Regions from separate parts of the Chroococcidiopsis sp. TS-821 genome, predicted to be linked through region 1. Evidence: predicted binding sites of a transcription regulator. Region 1 holds the regulator's gene; the other holds the start of a gene.
What was found. Region 1 encodes HrcA, which represses chaperone genes, less so after heat shock. Its sites were predicted from a motif close to TTAGCACTCNNNANTNNNGAGTGCTAA; they were not measured.
Positions count from the first base shown of each region.

Region 2: groES (co-chaperone GroES) is a predicted target of HrcA. The motif match lies at 2,542-2,568, and genes of this name have one in related genera.

Region 1 is NZ_MVDI01000005.1:70,280-78,016, reverse strand. Features, by position in the region: gene B1A85_RS14595 (ATP-binding protein) at 1-710, opposite strand, end outside; gene B1A85_RS14590 (cobalamin-binding protein) at 1,207-2,130, shown strand; gene B1A85_RS14585 (DUF2834 domain-containing protein) at 2,139-2,801, opposite strand; gene hrcA (heat-inducible transcriptional repressor HrcA) at 2,808-3,875, opposite strand; gene B1A85_RS14575 (rhodanese-like domain-containing protein) at 4,177-4,536, opposite strand; gene B1A85_RS14570 (DUF3352 domain-containing protein) at 4,769-6,493, shown strand; gene coaBC (bifunctional phosphopantothenoylcysteine decarboxylase/phosphopantothenate--cysteine ligase CoaBC) at 6,508-7,701, opposite strand.
Region 2 is NZ_MVDI01000011.1:56,151-63,887, reverse strand. Features, by position in the region: gene B1A85_RS20240 (class I SAM-dependent methyltransferase) at 1-5, opposite strand, end outside; gene groL (chaperonin GroEL) at 491-2,131, opposite strand; gene groES (co-chaperone GroES) at 2,214-2,525, opposite strand; gene B1A85_RS20225 (sulfatase) at 2,831-4,294, shown strand; gene B1A85_RS20220 (hypothetical protein) at 4,504-5,193, opposite strand; gene acsF (magnesium-protoporphyrin IX monomethyl ester (oxidative) cyclase) at 5,276-6,355, opposite strand; gene B1A85_RS20205 (TM2 domain-containing protein) at 6,780-7,286, shown strand; gene B1A85_RS20200 (DUF2996 domain-containing protein) at 7,432-7,737, opposite strand, start outside.

The DNA.
Region 1 (7,737 bases):
GTAAAAGCTTTAAGTTCGATATGTAAAAGCCTACCGTCTTTTGTCCGACTAATGACCTCACGGCAACAATAATCATTTTGAACGAGTTCTTGACAAATTGCCGCAAAAACCTGTTCGCCCAAGTGAATTGCTGGCGTTTTTCCAGAAAGTTCGGCATCCGAGTAGCCGAGTAACCGGCGATGCATTGGATTTTGTTCGATGTAACAGCCTTGTAAATCGACAATGGCGATCGCATCATTGATATTGGCGATAATTTGATGAAAAGTACCAACAGTCTGCGCAGCGACATGCGTTCTTAAGCTTTGCGAGCGTGTATTGTTAGCCGTTACTTGCCAGCGAGCACAAGCAGATTGTAGCGTTTGTAACAGTTTTGTAGCCGTCAGCTGCTCTTGGTAAAGGTATTCTTGTACTCCCCTACGTAAGACTTCGCAAATCAGTGTTCGATCTTGTGTATTGCCAATAACCACCAGTGGCACGCAAGCATGACGTACTTGGTTAACTAATTCGAATGCAGAACGATCGAGTGATGACACAACGAGTACGATAACATCTGCTTGCGGCACAGCTGCAAGATGAAAATTACTCTCTTTAAGGACAACAAATGTCAGTTCAACCTCGTTGTGATTGAGTTGCTGTATACAGGTGGAAATTTGATGCTGATTGGTCGCATCTAATACGATCAATAAAGTTTTTAGCGGTTCTGGAGTCATCTACTTCCAAGCTTACATCGCCAATCAGAAACCAAAACTAGAAAATGCAATGCTTCTTACAAATGGCTAGATTTTCTTTCAGGCATTGCCAACACTGCTAACAATCAGTTTGAAGATATCACTTGTATAAGTGAATAAATGTGCTATGGATCACTATATATAACCGTAGTTTTGTCAAAAACATAATACACAATCAATACTAGTATAATGTGAAATTTTAGTAGCTTATAAATCAATAAATGAACTTGATTATCGTTTGTTAGATTGCCATTTTCTCTATGCTAGAGAGACTTCTGTAGTAAAACTTTTTGCATCTCAAAATTAATCCCCAAGAGGGATTTATGCAAAAATAGCAATAAATTAAAATATTAAATATATCAATCTTGAGAATCACTGAATCTTCACTACAGTAAAACTATAGTTTGCATATAACAACAGAATAATATAGTCAATAAAAAGAAACCATTTGTAGTAAAAAGTAGCGGGATAAGAAACTATGGGCGATCGAATACGAATAGTCTCGCTTATACCAAGTGCGACGGAAATCGTAGCAGCGCTAGGATTAGGAGATGCCATTGTTGGGCGATCGCACGAATGCGATTATCCTCTGGAAATAAAAGATCGTCCTGTATGCACCGCAGCGCGATTAAACTCAGAAGCGCCAAGTCAAGAAATTCATCAAAACGTTAACAATATATTGCGTTCAGCGTTGAGCATTTACGAAGTTAAACTCGATGTTTTAGAAGCACTCAAGCCAACACACATTATCACTCAAGACCAATGTGATGTCTGCGCCGTGAGTCTCCAAGACGTAGAAGCCGCAGTCGCGAAACTGACGCAGAGTCAACCGCAGGTTATTTCATTGCAACCCAATAGTTTGTCGGATGTTTGGCGCGATATCGAACGCGTTGCGAATGCATTAGGAGTGCGATCGCTAGAATTAATCGAAGATCTCGAAGCGCGGGTGAAAATTTGTCAGCAGAAGACTGCGCACCTATCGGTCGAGGAACTCCCCACCGTTGCTTGTATCGAGTGGACAGATCCGCTCATGACAGCAGCTAACTGGATTCCCGAACTTGTAGCCAAAGCTGGAGGACAACCGCTATTTAGCGTCAGCGGTCAGCCTTCGCCCATTATTACTTGGGATACGCTCGTTGCGACTAATCCTGATATAATCATCTTTATGCTATGTGGATTTGGTTTACAGCGTACCCGTACTGAAGCGATCGCGCTAAAGACGCATCCAGCATGGGAGAAACTGAAGGCTGTACAGCATCAAAGAGTCTACATTACGGATGGTAATTCTTACTTCAATCGTCCTGGACCGCGCCTCGTTGATTCGCTAGAAATCCTAGCAGAGATTGTGCATCCAGAAATTTTTGATTATGGTTACAAGGGAACTGGATGGGAACTGCTATAGCTCTTATGCTAAACACTCGTTACTTGTATAGGAATATCTGCTGATAACGGCGGGCGCGCGCACAGATAAATTAGTGGACCGAACAGCGGTATGAGTGCTGCAACCCAATAAAGTCGAGAATTTTGCAAGCCGCGACGTGCCATATCATCTCCTAACAACGCTGGAAATAACAAGCACAATAAACAAAAATCCAAACTCATCACGTGAATAAAGCGACTTGTTCGCCATTGATTGATAAAGTCTCCCCAATCGCCATTGCTCAAACCATAAGTAACAATCATAGCTGCTGCGATCGTTAGTACTATTCCCGTCCACCGCGAATCCAACACCTTAAGGAAGGTATTTTTTTCGCCGGGAAACGTTGTACTTGGTTCGCGTAAAGCTAAATAAGGTAGCAGTGCAAATGCACCAACTCCAAACGAAAGCACCGCAAAAGGGGTAGCTGGAATTTTTTGCGTCCGACCATCAAAAAATAGCAAACAACTATAAATTATCGGCCAAACACCCATAATGTAAAATAGTGCAACAATTAGCGGGTTAATGCCATCGATTTTGCCAATAGAAAGATTTTTAATCAGTTCAAACGTATCCGGTTGATTTGGTGGTGCAAAGAAAAAGGCGTAAATTGCGAGTCCTACCCAAAGTGCGCCAAAGCCAATTTTTCTAATCATGATGAACTAACTTAAAGCTTCAGAGAGATAATCAGCCGCTGCTTCGACAACAGCGATCGCGGTTTCGTAATCCATACGTGTTGGTCCTAAAACACCGACACTCCCGACAGGAACTTCTCCACGTCGATACGTCGCTGAAATTAGCGTACACATCCGAATCGGTTGTAGCGGGTTTTCTGAGCCAATGCGGACACTAACGCGATGCTTAGTATATTCTCCTTCGCGTTCTTCAAAAATCAAAGGCCACAGTTGGTCTTGTTCTTCTTCGAGCAAATGAATGATGGTTTGTACCTGCTGCAGTTCAGCAAATTCAGGTTGACGCAATACCTCAGAAACACCCCGAATCATAATTTGCGTTCCTGCTGGAACTTTACGGCGGCTAAGTTCTCCTAAAAAACTTTTCAAGACATCGCCATAACGCTGAAAGTCGCGGTCTAATTGATGCCAATTTAAATTGGCAATTTCCGAAAGCGATCGCCCGCGCAAATGCGCGTTTAAAAAGTTTGATAAGATTTGTAATTCGCGTTCAACCGCTTCTGCATCAGGCGTTGCGTGTGGTGGTGCTGGAAGGTCCATCACCGCTGAATGTGTCTCGTAGGTATCTGTCACAACGATGAGCATCGCTTTTCCTGGTTCGATTTGCACAAGCTGTAAATGCCGCAGTTGCGTTGTCGTCGTCTGTGGCATTGTAATTAAAGTAATGCAGCCGCTAACTGTCGCCAGGATTTGCGCTGCGCCTTGTAACAGGGCTTCAATACTCCAATCTTCCCACTTCAGCCGTTCGTGAAAGACCTGCTCGACTTGCTTTGCTAAAATTTCTGATGGAGAAATAAGTTGATCGACATAAATCCGGTAACCCGAATCCGACGGGATGCGTCCAGCAGAGGTATGCGGTTGGTACAGTAGTCCGACTTTTTCCAACACGCCCATTGTGTTACGTATTGTTGCCGAGCTTACCCCAAGATTATATTCTTCTACCAATGCTTTAGACCCAACCGGTTCGGCGGTAGCAATGTAGTGGCGCACCGTTGCCCAGAGAATATGCTGTTGCCGAGCATTAAGCTGCACTTGCATAGCTGATTGAAACACGGAGATGTTGAATGAGTTTTTTAAAAAAAGTTAGCTTTTAAATAGCAATTTATTAATTTAATTAATATAAGATAACAAATCTCCCTACAAGTGGAAATAAGTAACAAGGTATATTTCGTTGCTTTGAGGCTAAGGACGATTGAGATAGCATCCTCGACCGCATGCAGCAAATCCGCCCTGATGTGACAATCACTCGTCAGAATTAATACTTACTATGACTCAACTCGAATTAAAAATTGTATTCTAACTTACTCAAACCTGCTCTTTATCGCAATAGCAAGGATTGTCAATACCGAGGAATTGCCGGATTGATTGTTAAAGAATACGCGTCAATACCTCCAGCAATATTTTTCACGTTTGTAAATCCCTGCTGCTGCAACCATTGGCACATTTGAGCCGAACGAATGCCATGATGACACATCACAAGTGTTTCGACATCAGGGTCAAACCGCGCGAGTATAGTCTCTGCCCAAGTGGCAAATTGACTTAACGGTAATACCTCAAAACCTGGAATTGAGGCGATCGCCACTTCTTCTGGTTCGCGAACATCAATTAGCTGTAACGCGGATGCAGATGGATTGCGCAAGCGCTGTTCGAGTTCGGTAACGCCAATTTGGGCGATTGGTTGACGAAATTGAGAGGTCATAGGCTATCTTTATAGAGCGTTACAACCGTATTTTTATTATCTTCTAGTCCTCAGGTGGGAAAATTTCCGGTTTTAAGCGTATTAAACTAAGTTTTAGCATTTTACAGCAAGGGTCGGAGATCAGAGGTCAGAGGTTAGGGCGAAACCAATGAAAGCAATGATTCTGAGCCTCGATATAACTTGCTATTTAGCAAGCTGATTAACTATCGCTTTGTGCGGTCTGGGGTAAAACATGATGAGGCGACGTTTCTTTTATTTCTTAACTGTTAGTGCTGTTGTACTGCTATTGACGGGTATCGGTGGCTGTTATTGGTTAGTACGCGGTAGTCCACTCACGTTGTTACAAGGTGGAACGCAAGCAACACCAGAAGCCGCAATCTTTGTGCCAAAGCAAGCACCTGTGATGATATCTATTTTAGTTAATCCCGACCGCTTGGAGAAATTGCGACAGGTTGTAGCCCGTCCGAAACAAAGGCGACAATCGCGTCAAGAAATTGACCAAATTAAAACCGCATTACTCGCAAACACCGGATTGGATTACCGACGGGATATTCAGCCTTGGCTAGGAGATGAAATCACCGTTGCAGTAACCACCAACGACTATGACCGCGATTCGTACAATGGTCAACAACCAGGATATCTCATGGCACTAGCAACTAAAGATGCAGAAAAAAGCCGCGAATTTTTACAGCTTGTCTTTGCCAAACAGGCGATAGCCCCAACAGATTTAGAGTTTGAAGACTACAAAGGCGTTCATCTTGTCTACCACAAAGCACGTCCGCAGGCAGAACCATCACTAAAATCGCCAAAGCGGATACTTTCAGGTGCAGTAATTGGCGATCGCTTTGTGCTACTGGCGAATCATCCAATGGTCATCAAAGACGCGATTAATAACGTGCAAGCACCGGATCTGAACCTTACAACATCGAGTCGTTACCAACAGGCTTTGGCGCAGTTACCTCATCGGCGACTGGGCTTAGCATTTTTGAATCTACCCAGTGTTGTTTCTTGGCAAAAACTCGAATCGGCGGCGCAATATGAAAGCCAAATTATCGCGTTAGAAGCAAACCGCAAAGGATTGTTAGCCGAAACAACACTCCTTGCTGCATCAACTCCAGAAGTAACTTCTACCCCAGAATTGACCGAACCTGTCGGTGCTTTACAATACATCCCCGCAACAAGCGGCTTGGCGATCGCCGGAACAAATTTGAGCAACTTAAACAATACCGCGCTAAGTCAACTTTGGACGCAAGTTACGCATATATCAACTTCTGGCTACGACGCGATTTCACGCTTGATTAACCAACCTCTAGCTAACCTGCAACAGCGCTGGGGTATCGATTTTGCGCAAGATATTTTTAGCTGGGTACAAGGCGAGTATGCCCTAGCTCTCTTACCACACAGCGATAGATTAACTGCAGATTGGGTTTTTGTCGCTGAAAAATCCGCAGCTACCGCCGAAGGAATTTCGCGCTTAGATGCGCTGGCGCGACAACGCGGCTATGACATTACAGTACTACCGCTCGCCGAACACAAAGTTACCGCTTGGACGCAGTTGACAACAGCCCCAATAAATCAAGCAAGTAACTCTGAAGAAGACGCAATTACAATTCGAGCCAAAGTTCTGGGCGTACGCGGAACAACCGATAAATACGAAATTTTGGCAACTTCGGTAGATGCGATGGATGCTGCGCTTAAAGCGTATCGCAATGGTTCATTACTCAACGATGCAAAATTTCAAGCAAGTATTGAAGCTATCCCGCAGCCAAATGCGGGTTATGTTTATCTTGATTGGATGGCGACTCAATCACTGCTAGAACGTCAGTTACCCGCACTCAAGCTTGTGGAAGTCATTGCCAAACCCTTATTTGACAATTTGCGATCGCTTACCGTTAGCAGTTACGGTAGCGAGCCTGGACTACTTAAAGGTGGTGCGTTCTTGCGGTTGAACGGGTAAATATATCGTCAAAGTTACAACCCATGCACGAAATCCCATAAATGGTGTGCCAGTTGTAATTTACTACATTGCGGAATTTCTACTTGTCGTCCTTGAGTATCTAAAAAGATTGCTTGGTTGAAGTTACTGCCAAAACCAGCATCAGTTCGATCAATGGGATTGGCAACGATCGCATCGAGTTTCTTTTGCGCTAATTTTTGTCGTGCAGGAGTGATAATATCTCCAGTTTGTGCAGCAAAACCAATGAGGCGTTGGTAGCTTTGTTTGCGACGTCCGAGTTCTGCCACAATATCGGGTACGGGTGCAAGTGGTAACTGTTGGGGAAGCGATCGCTTTGGTAATTTATCCTTACTATACTCGGCGGGCTTCACATCAGCGACTGCGGCGCACATCACCGTTAAATCAGCATCAGGGAAGTTTTCCAACATTGCTTGCTGCATTTGTTCGGCATTCACAACCGCGATCGCGCGCATTCCAGAAGGAACACTCCACTCTACTGCTGTGTGAACTAACGTGACGATCGCCCCACGATGGAGCGCTGCTTGCGCCAAAGCTAGCCCCATCTTCCCTGTGGAAGGATTACCAATAAACCGCACGGGGTCTAAGTACTCGCGCGTTCCCCCTGTACTAATTAAGACGCGTTTACCAAGTAAGTCGCGCTTACCTTGAGTATGAAGTAAAGATTGCACTCCTGTAACAATTTCGGTAGGCTCTGCCATGCGTCCTGCGCCGACGCGATCGCACGCCAGTAACCCGTAACCGGGTGCCAATGCATGAAACCTTGTATCTGTCAAGAGTTGTTGCCAATTGCGCTGCACAGCGACTTGTTGCCACATTTCGGTGTTCATCGCTGGTGCTAACAACACCGGACACTGCGAAGCCAAAACAGTATTTGTTAACAAATTGTCCGCAGTACCGTAGCTTAATTTAGAGAGCGTATTGGCTGTCAGCGGTGCAATAACAAACACATCCGCCCACTCACCGAGTTCAATATGCAGTGGACGTGGATGCGGTTGCCAAAAATCGGCATCTGTATATGCTGGGTGACGCGATAGCGTCGCAACCGTTAACGGCGTAATAAACTGCTGCGCTGAATCTGTCAGAATCACCCGCACCTGCATCCCAGCCTGAAACAGCGTGGAAATCACTTCACACACCTTATAAGCTGCAATTCCGCCGCCAATACCAATTAATATCTTTTGTTTCATGATATTTCGCAGCAGCAAAACTCCGCGTTGCTCAAG
Region 2 (7,737 bases), on a different contig from region 1:
CTCATGACTGATTGTAGAGAAGTGCGACTGCATTTGCTGCTGGATTTTATCGCATTCTAATACGACATGGATGTATGGCAGCTTGCCGTAGGTTACCACAAAGTCACTGATGAAAAAGTTTGGGAGAAGTTCTGACACCTGATTTGGGATTATTTTAGAATTATTGAATTTCCTAAACAAGATACTTGAATATATAAATTTTCCAAAAAAGGCTGTATTTAACTTTGTCCGCAATGGTTTTTGCCAGAGTGAGAAGTAGATGCTGCAAATTTGTAAACCGACTTCTTTAACTACTGATCCCGTAAATGATTTGCTTAAGTAAATACGAAGGGGAAGATTTGAAATATAAGCAATTGCTGCGATCGTCGAGACCTACAGCATGATGCTTGCTGCGCGTCTACAAAAAACAAAAAACAGCCACTTCTCTTAGGAAGCAGCTGCTATAAATGAGCAGGCAAAATTCCCGCCCCACAGTAAGTAGAATTACTAATTAGTAATCAAAATCTCCGCCGCCCATACCAGCACCAGCACCAGCTGCAGCATTCTCTTTTGGTTCTGGCTTATCAACGACAATACACTCAGTAGTCAAAACCATACCAGCGATCGATGCAGCGTTTTGTAATGCCGAACGAGTTACTTTAGCAGGGTCAACGATACCAGCTTCAAACATATCAACAAACTCATTGGTTGCAGCGTTGAAGCCAACATTGAAATCTTTTTCTTTAACGCGCTCAGCAATCACAGCACCATTTTGACCAGCATTCTCTGCAATCCGCTTGAGTGGTGCAGACAAGGCGCGAGAAACAATCATTGCACCAATTAATTCTTCGCCTTGAAGATTACTGCTAGCCCAAGTTTCCAACTCAGGAGCTAAGTGAGCTAGAGTTGTACCGCCACCAGGAACAATACCTTCTTCTACAGCGGCTTTAGTTGCGTTGATCGCATCTTCCAGGCGCAGCTTGCGGTCTTTCATTTCGGTTTCGGTAGCTGCACCAACTTTCACAACCGCAACTCCACCAGCAAGTTTCGCTAGTCGCTCTTGTAGTTTCTCTTTGTCGTAGGAAGACTCGGTTTCTTCCATTTGACGACGAATTTGCTCGCAACGAGCCTTAACAGCTTGCTCGTTACCTTCCGCAACGATTGTGGTGTTGTCTTTGGTAATTGTGACACGGCGAGCTTTACCGAGCATATCCAGCTTGGTATTTTCTAGCTTCAAACCAGCGTCTTCTGTAATCACTTGAGCACCGGTGAGAACGGCAATATCTTCGAGCATTGCTTTGCGGCGATCGCCAAAGCCAGGAGCTTTTACCGCAGCTACGTTTAATACGCCACGTAAGCGGTTAACAACGAGAGTGGCTAGCGCTTCTTTCTCGATGTCCTCTGCGATAATAATTAACGGACGACCCGAACGTGCAACTTGCTCTAGTACTGGTACTAAATCTTGTACCAAGGTAATCTTCTTATCGGTCAGCAGGAGAAAAGGCTCATCAAAGACAGCTTCCATCCGCTCCGGATCGGTAGCAAAATAAGGCGAGATGTAGCCTTTGTCAAAGCGCATCCCTTCGGTAATTTCAAGTTCAGTCGTCATCGACTTTCCTTCTTCGAGGGAAATGACGCCTTCCTTACCGACTTTATCCATCGCATCAGCGATCATCTGACCGACTTCTTCGTCGTTACCAGCGCTAATGGCACCAACTTGTGCGATCGCCTTAGAATCTTCTACTGGACGCGCGTGTTCAGCAATTTTTTCTACTAAGAAATGGGTTGCTTTATCAATTCCACGCTTGAGTGCGATCGCGTTAGCACCTGCGGCGACGTTGCGTAAGCCTTCTTTAACCATGGCATGCGCCAAAACGGTTGCGGTAGTTGTACCGTCACCAGCAGCATCATTAGTTTTAGAAGCAGCTTGGCGAATCAGCGAAACACCGGTATTTTCTACGTGATCTTCTAATTCAATTTCTTTAGCAATTGTTACGCCGTCGTTGACAATTTGTGGTGCGCCAAACTTCTTCTCGAGCACTACGTTGCGTCCTTTTGGACCTAGAGTGACAGCAACAGATTCAGCTAAAATATCCATACCCTTTTCCAGGGCACGACGAGCGTTTTCGTTGTAAATAATGCGCTTTGCCATAGTTATCTATGATGTTGGTAATTGGTAACTGGTAATTGGTAACTGGTAATTGGTAATTGGTTTAACGATTACCTATTAGCCATTAGCTAACTACTGCAAGGATGTCTTTTTCGGACAACAGCACATATTCATCCGTACCAAGTTTGATGTCTGTACCTGCGTACTTCGAGTAAAGGACTTTGTCGCCGACTTTGATTTCCATTTCCTGGCGCGAACCGTCGTCGTTGCGTTTACCAGGACCGATCGCGACAACTTCTCCGACCTGTGGCTTTTCTTTGGCGGTATCGGGTAAGTATAATCCGCCTGCGGTTTTCTCTTCGGATGCGCTGACTTTAACAAATACACGGTCAGCTAAAGGCTTAACTGTGGAAACACTTAGAGATACTGCTGCCATACAAAATTTTCTGCTTTTAGCACTCTCAACTCCTGAGTGCTAATTTAGCGAACAGCGCGCGCAATCGCAACAAAATCATTGGTACGGTTTACCGAACTTCTCTAAAATCGTCAACTCTTCCGTATAGATACTGAACCGAATTTTTGTTGTCCTGACTACATTAAACGTTGTGTAATTTTCACCTAACAGTGGAGGGTTAGGTTGTGAAATACTTCTGTTCACCGAGTACCTTAGCGTTCTTGCAAGGACATAAATTTTTTAGAGTACATCGGGGTGCATTCTAACGTATGAGGCTAGATAAGTTTATGCAGCAAGCTAAACTCAACAACAAACTGACCCGCCGCAATTTTCTCAATTACTCGGTTGCGACTGCTGCAGCTACTGCTTTGGGTGAATTGCTCTTTTCTTTAAAAGGACATTCAGCAACTCGACCAAATATTTTGTTGATTACAGCTGACGATTTAGGACAAACGCTAGGTTGTTACGGGGATAAACTAGCACGAACACCTAATATCGATCGACTTGCGAGTGAAGGTATTCAATTTCTCAATAGCTACGTTACTCAAGCGTCTTGCAGTTCCTCACGTAGCAGTCTCTTTACTGGACTTTACCCTCACCAAACAGGTGGATTGCCAAATGAGCCAGTTGGACAAATTGGACTTGCTTACCCTAACAGTGGCTACGCCATGGCTTCTAGAGTGGTTACTCTACCTCAATTGCTGAAAGCTGCAGGGTACCGTACGGGAATTATTGGCAAGCTGCACGTTTATCCAGAGACCTCATTTCCTTTTGACCTTAACATACCACCAACAAAAATTAACACGCGCAACATTCAATTAGTAGCGCAACGCGCAGGAGAATTTTTTGCACAACAACCGCAACAGCCATTTTTCTTAGTAGTCAGCTACAGCGACCCTCATACTCCTTTTGAAACTCAGTTCAAAAATTATCCTGAACAACCTTATAGTTCTACAGAGGTACCGCCATTTGCTTGGCAAGGTGTCGATACTCCAGCGATGCGCGAAAGAACAGCAGGTTATTACAATGGTGTAGCTCGCTTGGATGCAGGAATTGGATTACTGCTCAATCAGCTCAATCGGCAAGGACTAGACCGAAATACATTGGTTATCTTTTTGGGAGATCACGGTCCAGGCTTTGTACGGGCTAAAGGAAGCTGTTATGAAGCTGGCTTGAGAATTCCGCTACTCATACGTTGGTCTGGTAAAATTTCACCTAATTTAGTAGAATCTGCCTTTGTTTCTAATATCGACATCTTGCCTACAGTATTACAGGCTGTCGGAATAAAAATCCCCAAAGTGTCAGGGCGATCGCTGTTTCCACTTTTCCAGCAAAACGCAGCAGGCTGGCGCAATTTTATTTTTGCAGAATACACGAGCCACGTGAAGACGCACTTTTATCCACGTCGTAGTATTCGAGGTAAACGTTTCAAATACATTCTCAATTTGTTGCCCGATCGTCAAAACCCTTATATTACAGTCGATCGAGATCCAGCTTTCGCCGAATCACGACAACTACCTGCAAGAAATCGAGCCAGATTAGCTCTAGATACGTGTTTAAACCCACCTGCTGAGGAGTTATACGATCTGCACGACGATCCATACGAATTTAATAATTTAGCTGGTAAATTGGGCTATCAAAACACTCAGAATTTTTTAAGAAGCGAACTGTTGAAGTGGCGTCAACAAACTGCCGATTCACTGCTCGACCCCGCAGTCTTAGCAGCTATGGTCGAAGCACACTATTCGTAGATTGAATAAGTGGGGTAACTTGGGGACTGTAGTAAATATAAATGACTTAACAGTTCCCCCCAATACCTTAATGATTCCCCTAACTCAGGCTAAAACCCTGACCCCTGCTATGACAAAATACAACTTGAGTGAGTTATGAATATCTGCGACATGACAGCGCAATACGTTACACCTCGCTGAACCGTTTAGAACTTAGAATTGCTGTAATCTTACGGCATCCACTCTAAGACAATTCCAACGCGGCTATCGTTACTTTGATGAGATGTTTGTTTTTGAAAATCAGTAGAAATACGTAGATTTGGCGTGACAGCATAGCCGACAGATAGTGTCGTTAAAGCTACTTCAGTATCCGAACCCAGGGCTACCCAACTTTGAGTGAGCGAGATATCTGCTGCACCATTGCGAGAGAGAACTAACAGAAGTCGCGCGCCAAGATTAAGTCCTTCAATAAGATAAGCATCAGTTTCTAAGTAACGATACCCTATAACTGGTGCAACGTTGATGTAGCTACCCAAAGGACGCAAGTAATAGCGCAAATCTGCCCCGTATGCGATGCGATCGCGATTAAAAGCTGCGTGATATTCGCCACTTATAGTAAAACGAGTGTTACTAACAAAAACATCTTCAACTCCGAGGGTGATTCCTGTGGCGTGCGTCGATGGAAACAAAGCATAACCTAAGCGGAAACGCGTGCGAAAACTAGGATCGTGCGTGATTTCCTCTAATATATTTGGTACTTGCTCGCGCCAGCGCTGTAAAACTGGGCTATCTTCAATGTCTGAACTCAAATCTAAATCAGATGCACGGGGAGAGGGAGAAACTTGTGGTTGACTGTGGGCGGGAGTCAATAATTGCAGGTAAAAAAGAAAGCTCAAAATGATGAATAAGCGATCGCGCATTTCTTAGCGTCTGTAACTGTTCACAAAAAAAAGTGGCTCTGCGCTTTGCAGAACCACCGCAGCGGAGCAAAACTTGAAAATTTTAACGCACTGTACCTTGTTGTGTTGCTACATCGATTGGCTTAATCAGGTACAAACGTAAGAATTGCCAGCCATTCGCAACGTATAGCGGTAGTTTTTGGAAAAATTGTAAGAATTTAGGTGTTTTAGAGTTGACGATCGCACTCAATTTCTCGTTGTTCTTAACACAGATATCGAGTCGGCGATAAAAATCAGGGTGCTCGACGTTTAGGATGATTGGGAATACGCGTCCTGCAGTTTCGTTGGTTTTCTGAATGACGTAAACGTCATAATCCCGTGCATTCAGACCAATTGCGGCATAAAATCCAGCACGTTGGATATCGTTGAGATACATTGTCGCAAATACTGATAGCAAGAAGAAGCGACACCACAACCGCGCTTTCCAATCATTCAGAAACTGGGGCTGACTACGCATCAGTGCATCAAAGAAATCGCCATGGCGGTTTTCGTCTTGACACCAGTTTTCAAAGAAGCGGAAGATTGGATAGATACGGTTTTCTGGATGTGCAGCTAAGTGACGGTAGATCGTGATGTACCGCCAGTAACCAATTTTTTCAGATAGATACGTCGCATAGAAGATAAACTTTGGTTTGAAGAACGTATACTTACGACTCTTCGTCAAAAAGCCCAAATCTAGCGACAAATTGAAGTCTGACAGCGCTTTATTTAAGAAGCCTGCATGACGTGCTTCATCGCGCGACATCAAGGCAAACGATTCAGCAAGGAGAGGGTTCTTATCTTTGAGACGACGGCTGAGTTCTTTGTACAACAGAAAGCCGGAAAACTCTGCAGTGCAAGAACGCTCTAAAAATTCGACAAATAAGCGGCGAGTTTCACCGTCGATATGCTCCCAAGATTGCTCAAACTCCGCGTCTCGAACGAAGTGATGGCGATTGTAGTCGGTACGGAACTCTTCTAAAAGCGCTTTGAGTTCCTCTTCGTTCACTGAGAGATCCATCCGCGCCATCTCGTCGAAATCTGTTGTATAAAATCGCGGCGTCAGCAGGGTTTCCTTTGCGGGTACTTTCACCCCTGGGCGCATTTCTTCAAATTCTGCTGGTTTTTTAAGCGAATCAACCATAGTTTTTATTTGCCCTTTTCTGCTGTGGTTTTGTGCCTGGGGCTGTTGAGTGAATGACTAAATAACAATTGATAAAGCTTAGTCTACCAAGGCTTAGGGGTAGGAAAAACACTAATTTAGTTAAGAGTTGCAACACGCTGTCAATTTTTTTAACAAATTTGCGATCGCTTGCTACAGCAAATAACTGCGCGACGTAGCAGCCATACCAGAAGTTGAAAGTTAAAGCTAAGGTAATAAAAAGAGAAGTATGCAACTTATTTAACAGAAAGGTTAGAAGTACTGAGGACAGAAAGCAGTTTATGTCTATCTTCTGGCAAAGAACCAGAAATTCCTCTATTCACAAGTAAGTAAAAGTCTAACTCCTCAGCCTCCTGCCTTATTCACCTCCAGCGACTTTTACCATAAACCTATATTCTAGATACGTATGAAAACAGGAGATTCCCAACTACCAGTAAAGCCACCAAATAAAGTAAGTAGTGCTTATCTATTATGGCTAGGCTGTCTATTACAGCTAAATGGACTACACCGTCTTTACAACGGCAAAATCATCACAGGATTAATCTGGCTCGGTACTTTTGGTTTATTTGGTGTCGGGCAAGTCATTGACTTATTTTTAATTCCCCGCATGGTTGACGAGTATAATACAAAACTTAGAACAAAAATGGGCTTATCTCCGTATGGCGTGCCATTGGCTCAACCGACATTTGTTACTAATGTTGTGAGACCGTCCCGCGAGCAGTTGATGGTTCAGCTGGTGCGCGCAGCGGCAAAACGTGGTGGGAAGATCTCAGTAACGCAGGGCGTGATGGATACTGGGGCTAGCTTTATCGAAGTAGAATCAACGCTTAAAGAAATGCTCAAAACAGGATATGTCGGAATCGATAATGACCCCGACACAGGTGTTATTATTTACATATTTCTAGAAATGTAGGTGGAAATAGGGACAGAGATCTGAGAGTAAAGCAATCAATGCTTTGCGTTGACGTAATAGTTTCTTGTTCTGGATATATCGATCTGTTTTTCTGAGAGTTGCGATGGGTTAGTTGTCCCTCCTCCTTATTCTTAACTCCCTGAGTTCAATTTCGAGATAACCACTTTTGACCATTTAAGCGCTGCATCACGCCAAATACCATTAAGTCAAGCGTTATCCGGCGCTCGTCAATCAAAAATGGCTCAATCGCGCTAGGTTTAGAACCTTCGTAGCAAGAAAACGCGCGTTGTCCTTGGATACTTTCTTCCGGAAAATAGATATTAAACTGTCGTCGTCCTTCTAGCCAAGAACCTTTCACCTGCCAGCATTCATCGGTTATTCCAGCCACATTGATCTTTTCTTTAGTAAACTTCAGATCCAAGTCTTGAACGCCTTCTTTAGCAAGTGCTTT